Regions from separate parts of the Rhizobium binae genome, predicted to be linked through region 2. Evidence: riboswitches for the same ligand, from Rfam matches in the RefSeq annotation. Region 2 holds a riboswitch; each other region holds the start of a gene.

Region 1 (5,822 bases), 1.5 Mb from region 2:
CCTCTGTGAGCCCTTCCTTCCAGAGGATGCGGGCACCGATCCATTGCGGATGGTTCGTCCGGAAATGCAATGTCGCCCGGGCCACCGGCACCCCGGCCGAAAGCAGCTTCCCGCACATCTCCACCAGAATGTTGTCGATGAAACGCTCGTTCCGCGTCTCGTTCACCAGCCAGTCGAGAATCCGTCTCCTGCGGATCGGCCAGACACCCTCGTCCGCTTCAACGGCAGTCCCGGTCTTGTTCAAAAAAGGCGACATCGAAAACTCCGCTACATCACGCCATCGGCGAGGATCGAATTCAGTTTCCGCTGAATGTGGGCGACAGGGAAGCAAATGATAAGGGCAGACTGCGAGAAAGCCTCAGAAATCCCAATCCTCGTCCTCGGTCGCGACAGCCTTGCCGATGACATAGGAAGAACCGGAGCCGGAGAAGAAGTCATGGTTCTCGTCGGCATTCGGTGAAAGCGCAGACAGGATCGCCGGATTGACCTTGCAGGCTTCGGCCGGGAAAAGCGCCTCGTAGCCCAGGTTCATCAGGGCCTTGTTGGCGTTGTAATGCAGGAATTTCTTGACGTCCTCGGTCAGCCCGACGCCATCATAGAGCGCCTCGGTATATCTCGCCTCGTTGTCGTAGAGTTCGAGCAGCAGGTCGAAGGCGAAATCCTTGGTCTCCTGCCGTCTCTCCTCGGACAACCGCTCCAGCCCGCGCTGGAATTTGTAGCCGATATAATAGCCGTGCACCGCCTCGTCGCGGATGATCAGCCGGATCATATCGGCCGTGTTGGTCAGCTTGGCGCGGCTTGACCAGTACATCGGCAGATAGAAGCCGGAATAGAAGAGGAAGCTTTCGAGGAAAACGCTGGCAATCTTCTTCTTCAAGGGATCGCCGGAACCATATTGCTCCATGATCAGCGCCGATTTTCGTTGCAGGAACTCGTTCTCCTCCGACCAGCGATAGGCGTCATCGACATCGGGCGTCGAGCACAGCGTCGAGAAGATCGAGGAATAAGAGCGCGCATGCACCGCCTCCATGAACGAGATGTTGGAAAGCACCGCCTCCTCATGCGGCGTTACCGCATCCTCCATCAGCCTGATGGAGCCGACGCCGCTCTGAATCGTGTCGAGCAGGGTCAGCCCGGTGAACACGCGGATGGTCAGCTGTTGCTCCGCCGGCGTCAGCGTCGCCCAGGAAGGAATGTCGTTGGAAAGCGGCACCTTCTCCGGCAGCCAGAAATTGCCGGTCAGCCGGTTCCAAGCCTCGAGATCCTTGTCGTCTTCGATGCGGTTCCAATTGATGGCGCGCACGCGGGAAGCTGGCTTGATGGCGATGTTCATTTGGTGGTCTTTCTTCCATAAATTCTAACGGAGCGTGGAGCCCCCTCACCCTGCCCTCTCCCCGCCGGGGAGAGGGGAACGCCGTGTAATCGGCTTGTCTCTTCTCCCCAGCGGGAGAAGCTGCTGGCGGGCGGATGAGGGGGCCATTCGCCCAAAGGCTCGCGGCCCAATTCAACTCAAAGCGTACAAGAGACGCAGCCCTGGACCTCGGTGCCGGACAGCGCCATCTGGCGAAGGCGGATGTAGTAGATCGTCTTGATGCCCTTCTTCCAGGCATAGATCTGCGCCTTGTTGATATCGCGCGTCGTTGCCGTGTCGCGGAAGAACAGGGTCAGCGACAGACCCTGGTCGACATGCTGGGTCGCCGCCGCATAGGTGTCGATGATCTTCTCCGCGCCGATCTCGTAGGCGTCCTGGTAATAATCGAGATTGTCGTTGGTCATGAACGGCGCCGGATAATAGACGCGGCCGATCTTGCCTTCCTTGCGGATCTCGACCTTCGAGACGATCGGATGGATCGAGGAGGTCGAGTGGTTGATGTAGGAGATCGAGCCAGTCGGCGGCACAGCCTGCAGGTTCTGGTTATACAGGCCGGAAGTCATGACAGCCGTCTTCAATACCGCCCAATCCTCCTGTGTCGGAATATGGATTCCTGATTTGTCGAACAGCGCCTGCACCTTCTCGGTCGCCGGCTTCCATTCCGTTTCGATATATTTGTCGAAATAGTCGCCGGAGGCATATTTCGAATTCTCGAAGCCCTTGAAGCTTTGGCCGCGTTCGACCGCCAGCAGGTTCGAGGCGCGAATCGCGTGATAGGTCACCGTATAGAAATAGATATTGGTGAAATCGACGCCTTCCTCCGAGCCGTAGAAGATGCGTGCGCGGGCGAGATAGCCGTGCAGGTTCATCTGGCCGAGGCCGATCGCATGGCTCTCGTCGTTGCCCTTCTCGATCGAAGGGACCGAGGCAATGTGGCTCATGTCCGAGACGGCCGTCAGCGCCCTGATCGAGGTCTCGACCGTCTTGCCGAAATCGGCGGAATCCATGGCCGCCGCAATGTTCAGCGAGCCGAGATTGCAGGAAATATCCTTGCCCAGATGCTTGTAGGAGAGGTCGTCGTTGTATTCGCTCGCCTCGCTGACCTGCAGGATCTCCGAGCAGAGGTTGCTCATCGAAATGCGGCCGGCGATCGGGTTTGCCCGGTTCACCGTATCCTCGAACATGAGGTAGGGATAACCGCTCTCGAACTGTATCTCGGCGAGCACCTGGAAGAATTCACGCGCCTTGATCTTCTTCTTCGAGATACGGGCGTCCGCCACCATCTCCCGGTACTTTTCCGTCACCGAAATCTCGGTGAAGGGCATGCCGTAAACGCGCTCCACGTCATAGGGCGAGAACAGATACATATCCTCGTTGTTCTTGGCGAGCTCGAAGGTGATGTCGGGCACGACGACGCCGAGCGACAGCGTCTTGATGCGGATCTTCTCATCGGCATTTTCGCGCTTGGTGTCGAGGAAGCGCATAATGTCGGGGTGATGGGCGTTGAGATAGACAGCACCCGCTCCCTGACGGGCACCGAGCTGGTTGGCATAGGAAAAACTGTCTTCGAGCAGTTTCATGACGGGAATGATGCCCGACGACTGGTTCTCGATCTGCTTGATCGGCGCGCCGGCCTCGCGGATGTTCGTCAGCGACAGCGCCACGCCGCCGCCGCGCTTCGACAATTGCAGCGCCGAATTGATCGACCGGCCGATCGATTCCATATTGTCCTCGACCCGCAGCAGGAAGCAGGAGACAAGTTCGCCGCGCTGCTTCTTGCCAGCGTTGAGGAAGGTCGGCGTCGCCGGCTGGAACCGGCCGGAAATGATCTCGTCGACCACGTCGCGGGCAAGGGCCTCATCGCCACGCGCCAGCGTCAGCGCCACCATGCAGATGCGGTCCTCGTAGCGCTCGAGATAGCGTTTTCCGTCGAAGGTCTTCAGCGTATAGCTGGTGTAATATTTGAACGCACCGAGGAAGGTCGGGAAACGGAACTTTCGGGCATAGGCCTCATCGAACAGTTCGCGTACGAAATTGAAGGAATACTGGTCGAGCACCTCCTGCTGGTAGTAGCCCTCGGTCACGAGGTAATCGAGCTTTTCCCTGAGATTGTGAAAGAACACGGTGTTCTGGTTCACGTGTTGCAGGAAATACTGCTTTGCCGCCAAGCGGTCCTTGTCGAGCTGGATCCGTCCCTCATCGTCATAGAGGTTCAGCATGGCGTTCAGCGCATGATAGTCCAGCGTTTCCGCCGCTTTTACAGGGCGTTCGCCGGCGGGGTGAGCAAAAGTGCTATGCGGTTTTGCGCCCGCATCCCGCGTCAGAGTTGTTGCCGTGTCCAAAATCGTTCCATTCCGTGTTTGACGTTGGCGACATCTTCTTCCGTGCCCATGAGCTCGAACCTGTAGAGGTAGGGCACCTGGCATTTCTGCGAAATCACGTCGCCGGCGAGCCCGTATGTCTCGCCGAAATTGCTGTTGCCCGCGGCAATAACGCCCCGGATGTGTCCTCGATTCTCCGCATCGTTCAAGAAACGGATCACCTGCTTGGGAACGGCACCCTTGCCACTGTCGCCGCTATAGGTCGGCACGATGAGAACGAAAGGCTCGCGGATACGCAACGCCTCTCCGCCGCTAGAAGGAATGCGCGCCGCGCGCAGCCCGAGCTTGGTGACGAATCGGTGGGTGTTCTCCGATCGGCTGGAATAGTAGACGATCAGCCCCACCGCCGTTTTCCGGTCAGGAGAGCGCACTGATCATATCGGGACGGAAACCCGCCCAATGCCGCTCGCCGGCGATGACGACCGGCGCCTGCATGTAGCCGAGGCTGCGGACGCGATCGAGCGCTTCGGCGTCCTGCGAGATATCGACGATATCGTAATCGACGCCCAGGCGGTCGAGGGCGCGATAGGTGGCGGTGCACTGGACGCAGGCAGGTTTGCTGTAGACGGTAACGCTCATCATGTTCCTCGTGATGTCAAAGAATTCAGGACGCAATACTCGGATCGGACGCCTTGCGACGTCCGGGGCAACGCTTGATGGTGATCTGGCAAAGTCGGCGGCTTAAACGCCCGATACGATCTCTTTCCGGATTTGTGCGGGCGGCGGCCTTGATGTTCTGGACATGACTTCAACCCCGAAGTGCGCATGCGGACGTTCGGGGCAGCGCAACAGGCGCGGATCATTCCGCTTCATGCACGCGACCTTCCGGACACCCCGCCCGTGGACGTTTCGTTCAAGGCAGGTCTCCTGGCTAGCGGGTCGAAGCACCCTGCCCCGGCCTTCCCGAGGCCTCATGCCTCAGTGACCTGAAATCGGACAGTTGCTCGCCGCTTACAGTTGCGGGGGCAGCTCCGGCCTTGTTGCGCCATCATGGCGAAACGCACCGTATTCCCATCTTCGCCCCCAGATCCTGACGAATCGAAGGCACCTCGAACACTAGATATAGTACGCGAATCGAGAAAAGCGTCAATGGGTGGTTGATGCATCGCGTTACGAGCGGGCTGAAATCGCTGCGTTCCTGTGAAAAACATGGATAACGAATGTTTAAGCAAAATGGGCTGTGGAGAACATCGGAACGAATAGAGCCCGCCTGTAGCCGGCTCTGCGATCTTCAATTTCGAAGGCTCGAATCGAGCCGAATAGACAAGCGCCTATCCCCTTATTCGAAGCAGCCGGAGCGCGTTGAACGTCACCAGCACGGTGGCGCCGGTATCGGCGAGGATCGCCGGCCAGAGCCCGGTCATCCCGATGATCGTCGTCACCAGGAAGACAGCCTTCAGCCCGAGCGCAATGGTGATATTCTGAAAAATATTGCGCATCGTCCGCTGCGAAAGCGCGATCATTCGCGCCACGTCGCCGACGCGTCCGTGTAGCACGGCCGCATCGGCCGTCTCCAGCGCCACGTCGGTGCCGCCGCCCATGGCAATGCCGATATCGGCAGCCGCCAGCGCGGGCGCGTCGTTGATGCCGTCGCCGACCTTGGCGACGATGAAGCCCCGGCGTTTGAATTCGCCGACGGCCTTCTGTTTGTCTTGCGGCATCATCTCGCCGCGCCAGTCGATGCCGAGCATGCCGGCGACGGCTGCCGCCGCCCGCTTGTTGTCACCCGTGAGCATCATCGCCTCTATCCCCGCTGCTTTCAGGGCCGACAGCCCGGCTTCAGCATCCTCACGCGGCTCGTCGCGCATGGCGATCAGGCCGGCTGCCGCGCCATTGACGAGAAGCACCGACACGCTCTTGCCCTCGTCGTTCAGCGCACTGATGCAGGCGTCCTTTTCCCCATCAAGCGCCCCGCGCTCGCGAGCGGCGGACGGCGACAGCAGATCCAGAGTCTCGCCCCCGACTTTGCCCGTGACGCCCTTGCCCGGCAGCGCCTCCAGCTCGAAGGCCGGCGGCACGGGAACGCCGTCCGCCTTGGCGCGGTTGAGGATCGCAAGCGCCAAAGGATG
Region 2 (5,822 bases):
CGAGTTCACGAACCTCCTGGGCGACAACGGCGAACCCCTTGCCGGCTTCGCCGGCACGCGCGGCCTCGACGCCGGCATTCAGCGCCAGCAGATTCGTCTGGAAAGCAATTTCATCGATGACGCCGATAATGCGGCCGATCTGGCTGGAGGAGGTCTGGATCCTGTCCATCGCTCCGATCGCGTCACGCACCACCGTCGCCGATACCTGGGCGCTGCGCTTCGTCTCCTCGACCAATTCTCCGGTTTCTTCAGCGCGCTGCGACGATGACTTGACAGTCGTGGTCACTTCATCGAGTGCGGCGGCGGTCTGCTCGAGTGCTGCCGCCTGTTGCTCGGTTCGCTTGGCGAGCTCATCTGCGGAGGAGGCCAGCTCGCTCGACCCGCCTTCAACTGCGAGAGAGGCGATCTTGATCTCTGTCAGCGCGGCCGCGACGGCCTGGACCATATTGTTGAAATCCTGCCGCAACTTATCGAACTCAGGACCGAGATCGGCAAGCTGGATCGAGAAATCGCCGGCGGCGAGTTTTTCCAGCGAGTTGGCAAGGCTGATCATCACCTGTCGCTGCCGGCTGTTGGCTTCTTCCGTCAGCAACGCGTTATGGGCCCGTTCGGCGTCGAAAGCGGCGCTCTGCTCGGCAGCAGCCTGCTCTCTTTCGACTTTTGCGATCGCCTCGTGACGGAAGACCTCGAGTGCCCGCGCGAGAAAGCCGATTTCATCGCCATTCTCTTTATAGGTGACGGGGGAGGTCAGATCGCCTTTCTGCAGCGCGCCGATGCGCTCGCTGAGGATTCTGAGAGGGCGGCCAACGAGGCTACGCATGGCGAGAAGAAAGGCGATGACGGCAAGCGCGGTGATAACCGACTGCGTGAGCAGCGATACGAGGACTTTCTGCCTGACTTCGGAAGCAATCTTTTCGACCGACCAGTTGGTGACGATGTAACCGGTTGCCTTGCCTGACTTGTCCACCGGCAGCGGGGCGATAATCGTGACCAATCCGGCTGATATCCCGCCATCATCGACCGTTGTCTTGTCGGGTTTCGCACTGAGGCGCTTCGCCAGATCGGCCGGCGTGGTCAAACTGGCCATGCCGTCGCGTGACCAGCTATCGACGGCGGTGGGCTCGGCGTTGAATGCGGCAAACTGCACGAGATCGAGCGAGGGGTCGTCACGGTAAAGCGAATAGGCCTCGCGAACCGCATTCGCCTTACCCCATTTGACGCCGCCTGCGGCCAGAGAGGCAAACTGCTCCACATCCTTCGACCAGTTTGCCTTGGCGCCGTCGATCAGCGCCCGGGTTTCATACACCCAGGTATAGGTGGCGAGGGCCGAAATGCCGCAAAGATTGACGGCAACGATAATCGCCGCCAGCTTGGCTGTCAGAGGCATCGTTTTCAAAAATTGGAACATCCGCGGGGCCTGGAATTGCGGCTCGGTCGGACATGACCGGCGTATCGACACGGGCATCCACGCTGACGGTCACATTATGAGCGATCATGCCCATGTCGGAGTTGCAACCCAAAACGCGCAAACGAATTGTGTATTTGACATGTGAATAAATGATAAAGTGGAATGGGATGCAGGCCAGGCGAAAGTTGTTTCGCTCTCGCACTCTCGCCGGTTCTTGCCCCGGTGCTCATTTACTGAAATAGATGCCCGGTCAGGTGCCCGCCGGTCAGGCGGGAGAATCGGGAATCCGGTGCAGGACCGGAACGTGCCCAACGCTGTAAGGCCGACGCCTGCCGCTTCATCATGCCACTGGCTATTGCCGGGAAGGCTGCGGCAGACGGATGACGCCAAGTCAGAAGACCGGCCTGGCAAGATAGACCCAACCCGCGCGGACGGCGGGCGGTTGCGTTGTTGGGGATTTGACGATGCGACCCTTTGATGAGGATGCCATGTCGGTGGCATCAGGTTTTTCTCTCGCCGAACGCGAGGCCGTTTATCACGCGATCATGACGCGGCGCGACGTGCGCAGCCAGTTCCTGCCCGATCTGTTGCCGGATGACGTCGTGGCGCGGCTTCTGACGGCCGCCCATCACGCGCCCTCTGTTGGCTTCATGCAGCCGTGGAATTTCATCCTGGTGAAAAAACCGGAGGTGCGGGCGCGTGTCCGGGATGCCTTTGCCAAGGCGAATGAGGAAGCGGCGCTGATGTTTGACGGCGAGCGGCGGCAGGCGTACCGCTCCCTGAAGCTTGAAGGCATCGCCGAGGCGCCACTTGGGATCTGCGTGACCTGCGATCCTACACGCAGCGGCAGCGTCGTGCTGGGCCGCACGCACAATCCGCGGATGGATTCCTATTCGACGGTCTGCGCCATCCAGAACCTCTGGCTTGCGGCGCGCGCCGAAGGGATCGGCATCGGCTGGGTCAGTATCTTTCGCGAAGGCGAGCTGAAAACCATTCTCGGTATCCCCGATCATATCGAGGTGGTCGCCTGGCTCTGCGCCGGCTTCGTCGATCGGCTGTATGACGAGCCGGAGCTTTCCGTCAAAGGCTGGCGGCAGCGGCTGCCACTCGAGGAACTCGTCTTCCATGATGGCTGGGGACGGAGCGAGCAGTAGCGGTCACTGCTGCTGCGGCTGAGGGCCTGGCGTTGCCGGGTTGGCAAGATCGATCGAGCCCTGGTCGCCGGCGAAGAATTGCGGGCCGACCTGGCGGACCTTGTTCTGCGTGGGATCATAGGGACGATCTGGAACGGATGGCTGCGGCGCGGGTGTTGTCGCTGCATTCTTTGTCGCCGGATTGGTGCGGATCGTCGTGATCGAGCCATGCTGCGGCGGTTCGCTCACGGCCTGCTTGTCGCGCATCTCCTCGTAATAGGCGGTGAGATTGCAGGCGCAGGCGTTTTTCTCACCAGGCGCGCGGTTCTTGTAGACGAAGGCGTTCTGCATGGCGCTGTAAGGCGTGCCGGTTGCTACCGAAATCATATTCGAGGCGTCCGTGCTCCTGATGTCACGATAGAAAAGCTCGGTCTCGATGCCGGGGCACATCTTGGCGCAGGTCTCAGCGTCGCGGCCGAAATCGACCGAGGTGGCGTTCGAACTGATCGGGAAGAAGCCGCCATCGCAGCTGCGCACGCAGATGGTGCTGACCGGCGACATCATCTCGGCCCGCGGCAGGCCGTAACGCGGATCGACCTCTTGACCGCCGCCGAGCGGAATGAAGGTATCGCCGCGCATCGCCTGCTCTTCGATGCTGGGGGCAGGGTCGTCGGCGCTACGCTCGGAAGGGTCGTAGAAATTCTCGCTGTTGCAGCCGTTCTGTTCGATCGCGGCCATCAGCTCGCGGCGTCCGCCGTCATCACCGGCGCCTTGACTGCGCAGTTCGGCGCGACGATCCTGGAGATACTGGATATTATCGATCATCCGGGCTTCAGCCTGCGAGAGCTCAGCGCAATATTCGGCGTTATCGCCCCCGATCACCACCATGCTACCCGAAGTGCAGCCATAGCTGCGCAGGTCGTTGCGGACCTTGCGCAGCTCAAGATTCTGCTCGGCGATCGCGCCGGCAAAGTGGCGTGCCTCCGGACCATTGCCGTTGCCGATCGATCGCGGCAAGTCGGCCAGACGGCCGCGCAGGTCATCACAGATGGCGCTTGTCTGCGCAGCGACGGGCGTCGCGAAGGCAAGGAGAAGCACAAAAGACAGGTTTCGGCGTTTCACGGCGTCGTCCCGGAATGAGCAAACGGTCGATGGGTCGCATGCGACTTCAACCGGCCGCGCGTTTCCCTTAACGTATTTCTCTTAACAAGCTCAGTGAAATTTCTAGCGTGTTTTCGTCATCTTATCCAGCAATTGCCCGAGACTCGGTTAAAATGGCAGGCCTTTCCGGCAGGATCCAACCTCCCGCAACACCAACCGACGCACCGGAAGCCGGAGGCGGCCTTCACCTGTTCGTGGACGGTTGTCATGAACCCGGTTCCGGGCAAGGGGGCTGGGCCTTCGTCGTTTTCCGAGATGCCGTGGAAATCGCCTGCGGCTTCGGTGGCGTCGAGGATACCGCGAATAATTCCATGGAATTATTCGCGTTGCTCGAGGCAGCAACATGGATCAACAGGGAAGCAGCAGACGAAGGCGCAATCATCTGGTCCGATTCCGTCTATGCCGTCAAAGGCTGCAACAGCTGGCGGCCAATCTGGAAAAATAACGGCTGGAGGAAAAGCAGCCCCAATGGAAACGGCCGGAAACGAACGATCGCCAACGCGGACCTCTGGAAGGCGGTCGACCTACAGCTATCCCGAAACGCCCTGGTGACCATCGCCTGGTGCAAGGGCCATTCGGGGATTGCCGGCAACGAACGGGCCGATGCGCTCGCCGAAACAGGCGGCGGCTGATATCGCTTCGCCGGGTTCGGCGCTTCTCGTTTGGCGGCAGCCGGCCTAAGCCGGCTGCGATGCCTCGACGACCGCCAAGGCCGCCATGTTGACGACGCCCCGGGAGGTGACCGACGGCGCAAGGATGTGGGCCGGCATGGCGGCGCCGAGCAGGATCGGGCCCACATGCAGACCATCCGTCATCGATTTGACCACGCCGAGGGTGATGTTCGCAGCATCGAGGTTCGGGAATACCAGCAGGTTCGCCTCATCATGCAGCGTCGTATGCGGCATGACGCGCTTGCGCAGCGCTTCGGTGATGGCGCTTTCGCCGTGCATTTCGCCATCGACCTCGAGATCGGGGGCGGTCTCGCGCACGAGCTGCAGGGCGTTGCGCATCTTCGTGGCGCTCTCGGATTCGCGCGAGCCGAAGTTGGAATGCGAGACGAGAGCGGCGCGCGGCGTGATGCCGAAACGGCGGATCTCCTCGGCGGCCATCACCGTCGCCTCGGCTATCTCCTCGGCGCTCGGATTGAAGGTGACGTAGGTGTCGGTGAAGAAGGTGGCGCCGCGCTGTGAGATCATCAGGCTGAGTGCGGAGAAATCACGCACGTTCGGACGCTTGCCGATGATTTGGCGGACGTCGCGGAGGTGCTTTTCGTAGCGGCCTTCGAGGCCGCAGATTAGCGCATCGGCTTCGCCGCGCCTCAGTGCCAGCGCGCCGATGACAGTCGTGTTGGTGCGCACGATGGTGCGTGCGGCTTCCGGGATGACGCCGCGGCGCCCGACGAGCGAGAAATAGAGATCGACATATTCGCGGAAGCGCGGATCGTCTTCCGGATTGATGACCTCGAAATCCTGCAGCGGGCGGATGCGCAGGCCATAACGCTTGAGACGCGTTTCGATGACCTGCGGACGGCCGATCAAGATCGGCTCGGCAAGGCCCTCTTCGAGCAGCACCTGGGCTGCGCGCAGGACACGCTCATCTTCACCTTCGGAGAAGATGACGCGCTTGCGCTCGGCGGCCTTTGCCGCGGTGAAGATCGGTTTCATGACGAAGCCGGAGCGGAAGACGAAGCGGTTCAGCTGATCGAGATACGCATCGAAATCCTGGATCGGGCGGCGCGCCACGCCGCTCTGTTCGGCGGCTTTGGCGACCGCCGGCGCAATGCGCAGGATCAGGCGCGGGTCGAAGGGCGAGGGGATGAGGTAATCGGGGCCGAAGACGGGGGTTTCGCCGGAATAGGCGCGGGCGGCGACATCGGACGGCTCTTCGCGGGCGAGCGCTGCGATGGCGCGCACGGCAGCCATCTTCATTTCCTCGTTGATCGTCTCGGCGCCGCAATCGAGCGCGCCGCGGAAGATATAAGGGAAGCAGAGGACGTTGTTGACCTGGTTGGCGAAATCCGAGCGGCCGGTGCAGATCATGGCATCGGGGCGGGCGGCGCGGGCGAGATCCGGCATGATCTCCGGCGTCGGATTGGCGAGCGCCATGATCAGCGGTTTGTC
Region 3 (5,822 bases), 140 kb from region 2:
GAGGCCGATCAGCGCCGGGATCGCCACCTCGCGCGCGAGATTGAGATGCAGGGCGCCGTGGCCGGCCGATAGCACCTGCGGCGAGATCATCGCCAGCAGCCCGACGATGATGCCGCCGAGTGCGGGGCGGAAGGGCGGAGCGATCGAGCTCTTGCGGGCCAGTTCCTCGATGAAGGCGACGCCCTGCATGAGGAGGATGCCGACGCCGGCGCAGAAGACGCCGAGCAGCAGCGCCGGAACATAGTCGGCCGGCACGACGGAGCCGAAACTGCCGATATCGATGGTGAAATCGCCCTCGGCGAGCAGCCGCGCCACAAGGGTTGACACGAGGGCGGAGACGACGACGGGCGTCAGCGACACGATGGTATAGGTGCCGATGATCAGCTCGAAGGCGTAGAAGGCGCCGGTCAGCGGCGCATTGAAGGCGGCGGCGATGGCGCCTGCCGCGCCGCAGCCGACGAGGGTGCGCAGGTCGGATCGGCGAAGCTGCAGCTTCAGACCGAATTTCGAGGCGAGGCCAGCGGCGAGCTGGGTGTAACCGGCCTCCAGGCCGACGGAGGCGCCGAAACCGTTGGAGATGAGGTTCTGCGCGGCGACGATGATGCTGTCGGTAAGCGACAGGCGGCCGCCATGCAGCGCATTGGCCTCGATCGGGTCGACCATCGGCTTTTTGCGCCGCTTGGCCAGAATGTAAAGCAATAGGCCGAGCAGGACGCCACCCATGACGGGGGCGGTGAGCAGCAGCAGCTTGTCTTCGATCAGCGACGAACTCAGCCTTTGCTCGTCGGCGATGCCGAAGACAAGTTGATGCAGTTCCTTGGAAACGAGACTCATGCCGGTGACGGCCAGCCCGGAGGCGATGCCGACGACGGCGCCTGCCAGCGACAGGCCGACCTCGCTGCGGCGGGTCAGTGCACGCAACCGTCCCGGATCGAAGAAAACACGCAGCGCCCGCAAGCGGCGCCGATCCAATTTCATGAGCATGGCTAAACAACTAGGCGGGGAGAGACCCGTTCAAGGGCGACGGCGCAGTCCGCTTGCAACGCAATTGCGGCGAAAAGCCGGCGCGCCGATCAAATATTCACGACGTAAGACTCTGATAAAAGACGATTTTTCCGGTAGACTCAGTCGTATTGGCCTATAGCTCCGTGGCTAATCCGGTGCGAGGCGGCCGCGAAGGTCGTTGACTTCAATCGCCGGCTTGCCTAACCATCTTTGCTATAAGGATGGTCGCCTGACCATCCCGACATAACGGATGGTTCCGGATCGGCGTTGCGCTCTTCCGGATGAAAAGGGAATGTGACGGGGCGGACCCAAGCCGGGCGCCTTCATCACAGCCGACCCCGCGACTGTAGAGCGGTTAGGGTCTTCCATCCGGCATTCAGCGCTTTTCGCCGGCAGCCAGCAATGGTGCGGGCGGGCGGAAAGGACGAGATGCCGGAAAAGCCACTGGAAATGCATGGTGAACAACCGGGGTCGGACGCCTCTATTTCTACGAATCGTCCACCTCTTCACCGAAGCAGCCGGGAAGGTGAGGCGGGTCCGCCGGCACGATCAGGGGCGACCGGTTTCCGGTCCGCCCCGATCGTGGCCGATACCCGCGAGCCAGGAGACCTGCCATCCCGTGCCGGGCGAAAAGCCCAATCCAGGGCAAAGAGCCCGCTGCCAGCACGGAGGTTGTTTTGGCTGAACGAATGAATTCGGCTCTGCCTTGTGTGGCAGATGAGAGGCTTTCAGTCTCCTGCGTCGAGAACGTGGCGCCCCGCTCGACCGCCAGCTGTGGTATCTGCGGAGCAAATCGAGGCACCGACCTCCCCAGCAGGAGCGCCTCGGCATGACCGATTGCCTTCCCAATTCCACCCTCGTTCTCGGCGGCGCGCGCTCCGGTAAATCCCGCTTCGCCGAAAACCTCGTCACAGCGAGCGGCCTCGAGCGCCATTATATCGCGACTGGCCGGGCATGGGACGAGGAGATGCAGGCGCGGATCGATCAGCACAAGGCCGATCGCGGCTCCTCCTGGACTACGCACGAGGAGCCATTGGCGCTTGCCGAGCGGCTTGCGGCCATCGATGGCGCGGGCAGGGCGATCCTCATCGATTGCCTGACGTTGTGGCTGACCAATCTGATGATGGAAGGTCGCGATACCGCGCTACAGGCTGCCGCGCTTGCGGCGTGGCTGCCGCAGGCAAAGGCGCGCCTTGTCATCGTTTCCAATGAAGTCGGCCTCGGCATCGTGCCCGAGAACCGCATGGCGCGGGAGTTCCGCGACCATGCCGGCCGGCTGCACCAGATGATCGCGGCGAAAGCCGGCGAAGTTTATTTCATCGCGGCAGGGCTGCCGCTGAAAATGAAGGGTTGAAGTTCCATGAACCACCAGAAGATTCCCGCAACCGTCATCACCGGCTTCCTGGGTGCGGGCAAGACGACGATGATCCGCAACCTGCTTACCAATGCGGGCGGCAGGAAGATCGCGCTGATCATCAATGAGTTTGGCGATCTCGGCGTCGACGGCGACGTGCTGAAGGGCTGCGGCGCGGAGAATTGCACCGAGGACGATATCATCGAGCTCACCAACGGCTGCATCTGCTGCACGGTGGCCGACGATTTCATTCCGACCATGACCAAACTCCTGGAGCGAGACCAGCGTCCAGACCATATCGTCATCGAAACTTCGGGTCTTGCGCTGCCGCAACCGCTGGTCGCCGCCTTCAACTGGCCGGATATTCGCAGTGAAGTCACTGTCGACGGCGTCATCACCGTGGTCGATAGCGCAGCCGTTGCCGCCGGGCGGTTCGCCGACGATCACGATGCCGTCGATGCCCGCCGCGTCGAGGATGAATCGCTCGATCACGAGAGCCCCATCGAGGAGCTTTTCGAGGATCAACTGACCTGTGCCGACCTGATCGTGCTCAACAAGACCGACCTGATCGACACTGACGGCCTCGGCCGCGTGAAGAGCGAAGTCGCCTCACGCATCGCCCGCAAGCCCGTGATGATCGAAGCCAGGAACGGCGAGGTGCCGGCCAGCGTGCTGCTCGGCCTCGGCATCGGCACGGAGGGCGATATCGTCAACCGCAAGTCTCATCACGAGCTGGAACACGAGGCTGGCGAGCCGCATGACCACGACGAATTCGACAGTTTCGTCGCCGAGCTTGGCGCTATCTCGGACATCACCGGCTTTATCGAGAAGCTGAAGGAGATCATCGCGGAGCATGACGTGCTGCGCCTGAAGGGCTTCATCGACGTTGCGGGCAAGCCAATGCGCCTGCAGTTGCAGGCCGTCGGCGCCCGCATCGACCAGTATTTCGACCGCGCCTGGACGCCGGGCGAAGCGCGGGCCACGCGCCTCGTCGTCATCGGCCTTTACGACATGGATCAAGATGCGGTCAGGGCGGCGATCGAGGCGCTGACGTAAATCCATGCATCTGCTTCTGGCCCAGCAGGGAACGATCAGCGACGGCGACGAAGCCATCGACCTCGGCCAGTCGCCGGGCGATATCCTGTTCCTGTCGGCCGCCGACACCGAGCTTGCGGCGATCGCCGCGGTCCATGCCGGCGGGGCGACTGGGCATTCGCTGCGGCTTGCGAGCCTGATGAGCCTAAAGCACCCGATGTCGGTCGATACCTATGTCGAGCGCACGGCGCGGCATGCGAAGCTGATTATCGTGCGAGCCCTGGGAGGGGCGAGCTATTTCCACTATGCGCTGGAGGCGCTGCATGCCGGGGCGGCCCGCAGCGGAGCGCTGATTGCGGTGCTGCCGGGCGATGCGAAGCCGGATGCGGGGCTGACGCCGTTTTCCAATGTGGCGCCGGAGGATCTCAATGCATTGTGGGGGTATCTGATCGAGGGTGGTGATGCCAATGCGCGGGGCTTTCTCGCCTATGCCTCGGCGATGCTCTCGGGAGAGGAGAAGCCGGCGCCGGCCGCGCCGCTGATGAAAGCGGGGATATGGTGGCCGGGGCGGGGGCTGGTTGGCGTTGAGGAGTGGCGGGGGCTCGTCTCAGGTGAGGGGGGTGCAGCACAATCGGTTGAAGAGGTGGGTTTTAAACCTGCGGATCGCGCTGTCGTCGCCATCGCCTTCTACCGCGCTCTCGTCCAAAGCGGCGAAATCCGGCCCGTCGAGGCCCTGATCGAAGCGCTGGGGGCGCAAGGACTGGCCCCGCTACCGGTCTTTGCCTATAGCCTTAAGGACCCCGTCTCCAAGGGTATCCTTCAAACCATCTTTGCCGACGTGAAACCCGATGTCGTCATCAACACCACGGGCTTCGCAGTCTCTGCCCCCGGCGGCGATCGCGAGCCGACGGTGCTGGAGGCGAATGACGCGATCGTGCTGCAGGCGATTTTCTCGGCTTCGTCGTGGGAGGCCTGGGTGGCCTCTTCGCAAGGGCTATCGGCCCGCGATCTCGGCATGAACGTCACCTTGCCGGAGGTGGATGGACGTGTGCTGTCGCGCGCCGTCGCCTTCAAGGCGGCTGCCCGCTATGACGCCGCCGTCGAGGCCAACATCGTTTCCAGCGAACCGGATGCCGGGCGCATGGCCTATGTCGCCACACTTGCCGGCAACTGGGCGCGGCTGCGGCGGAAGGGGACTGCGGAGCGGCGCGTTGTGCTGGTCATGGCGAATTATCCCAATCGTGACGGGCGGCTCGGCAATGGCGTCGGTCTCGATACCCCCGCCGGCACGATCGAGGTTATGCGGGCGATGGATAAGGCCGGTTATCCCGTTGCCGGCATCCCAGCCGATGGCGATGCGCTTATGCGGCATCTGATTCAAGGGCCGACCAATTCAGGCTTCGACGGTAAGATGGTGCGCGAGACGCTTTCCGTGAGTCGATACAAGAGCTTCTTCACCTCTCTTCCCAAACAGATTCAGCATGAGGTGACGGCGCGCTGGGGCAATCCCGAAGCCGATCCCTATCTGCGCGAGGGCGCTTTCGCCCTGCCGTTCGCCCGGTTTGGTGGCTTGCTCGTCGGCATCCAGCCGGCGCGTGGTTACAATATCGATCCCAAGGAGAGCTACCACTCGCCGGATCTGGTGCCGCCGCATGGCTATTTCGCCTTCTATGCCTTCCTGCGCCAGGAGTTCGGCGCCGATGTCGTCATTCACATGGGCAAGCACGGCAATCTGGAATGGCTGCCGGGCAAGGCGCTGGCGCTATCGGAAAGCTGCTACCCGGAGGCCATCCTCGGGCCGTTGCCGCATCTCTATCCCTTCATCGTCAATGATCCCGGCGAGGGCACGCAGGCGAAGCGCCGCACCGGTGCCGTCATCATCGACCACCTGACGCCGCCGCTGACGCGAGCGGAAAGCTATGGGCCTCTCAAGGATCTGGAGGCGCTGGTCGATGAATATTACGAGGCGTCGGGTGGGGATCCCAGGCGCATCCGGCTGCTTTCCCGGCAGATCTTGGACCTTGTTGCCGATATCGGGCTGGATCGGGATGCGGGGATTGCGAAGGGGGAGAGCGAAGGCGAGGCGCTGAAGAAACTTGATGCCTATCTCTGCGACCTCAAGGAAATGCAGATCCGGGATGGATTGCATGTGTTCGGGCTTTCGCCGGAAGGGCGGTTGCTGACGGATCTCACCGTGGCGCTGGCGCGGGTGCCGCGCGGGCTCGGCGAGGGTGGGGATGCGAGTTTGCAGCGGGCGATTGCGGGAGATTTGGCTTTAGGTGTTGTGTCCGTCGCATCCACATTCGATCCCCTCGACTGCGACATGGCCGCCCCCTGGACGGGCCCCCGTTCACCAATCCTGGCCGACCTCCTCGACGCCCCTTGGCGCACCAATGGCGACACGGTCGAGCGTATCGAGCTGCTCGCG

Evidence for each region. Region 2 has a riboswitch for cobalamin ahead of bluB (5,6-dimethylbenzimidazole synthase). Riboswitches for the same ligand answer to the same signal wherever they lie in the genome.
Region 1: linked by a shared signal. The riboswitch ahead of nrdH (glutaredoxin-like protein NrdH) and the one ahead of bluB (5,6-dimethylbenzimidazole synthase) in region 2 are both predicted to bind cobalamin.
Region 3: linked by a shared signal. The riboswitch ahead of cobU (bifunctional adenosylcobinamide kinase/adenosylcobinamide-phosphate guanylyltransferase) and the one ahead of bluB (5,6-dimethylbenzimidazole synthase) in region 2 are both predicted to bind cobalamin.

What each region holds. Positions count from the first base shown of each region.
Region 1 is NZ_CP071604.1:4,035,863-4,041,684, forward strand. Features, by position in the region: gene J2J99_RS19685 (adenylate/guanylate cyclase domain-containing protein) at 1-256, opposite strand, end outside; gene nrdF (class 1b ribonucleoside-diphosphate reductase subunit beta) at 359-1,333, opposite strand; gene nrdE (class 1b ribonucleoside-diphosphate reductase subunit alpha) at 1,510-3,714, opposite strand; gene nrdI (class Ib ribonucleoside-diphosphate reductase assembly flavoprotein NrdI) at 3,693-4,097, opposite strand; gene nrdH (glutaredoxin-like protein NrdH) at 4,111-4,332, opposite strand; cobalamin riboswitch at 4,594-4,820, opposite strand; gene J2J99_RS19710 (heavy metal translocating P-type ATPase) at 5,025-5,822, opposite strand, start outside.
Region 2 is NZ_CP071604.1:2,505,386-2,511,207, reverse strand. Features, by position in the region: gene J2J99_RS12300 (methyl-accepting chemotaxis protein) at 1-1,408, opposite strand, end outside; cobalamin riboswitch at 1,644-1,830, shown strand; gene bluB (5,6-dimethylbenzimidazole synthase) at 1,873-2,562, shown strand; gene J2J99_RS12290 (DUF2865 domain-containing protein) at 2,566-3,663, opposite strand; gene J2J99_RS12285 (ribonuclease H family protein) at 3,816-4,334, shown strand; gene J2J99_RS12280 (NADP-dependent malic enzyme) at 4,380-5,822, opposite strand, start outside.
Region 3 is NZ_CP071604.1:2,646,780-2,652,601, reverse strand. Features, by position in the region: gene J2J99_RS12990 (chloride channel protein) at 1-984, opposite strand, end outside; cobalamin riboswitch at 1,240-1,636, shown strand; gene cobU (bifunctional adenosylcobinamide kinase/adenosylcobinamide-phosphate guanylyltransferase) at 1,835-2,359, shown strand; gene cobW (cobalamin biosynthesis protein CobW) at 2,366-3,415, shown strand; gene cobN (cobaltochelatase subunit CobN) at 3,420-5,822, shown strand, end outside.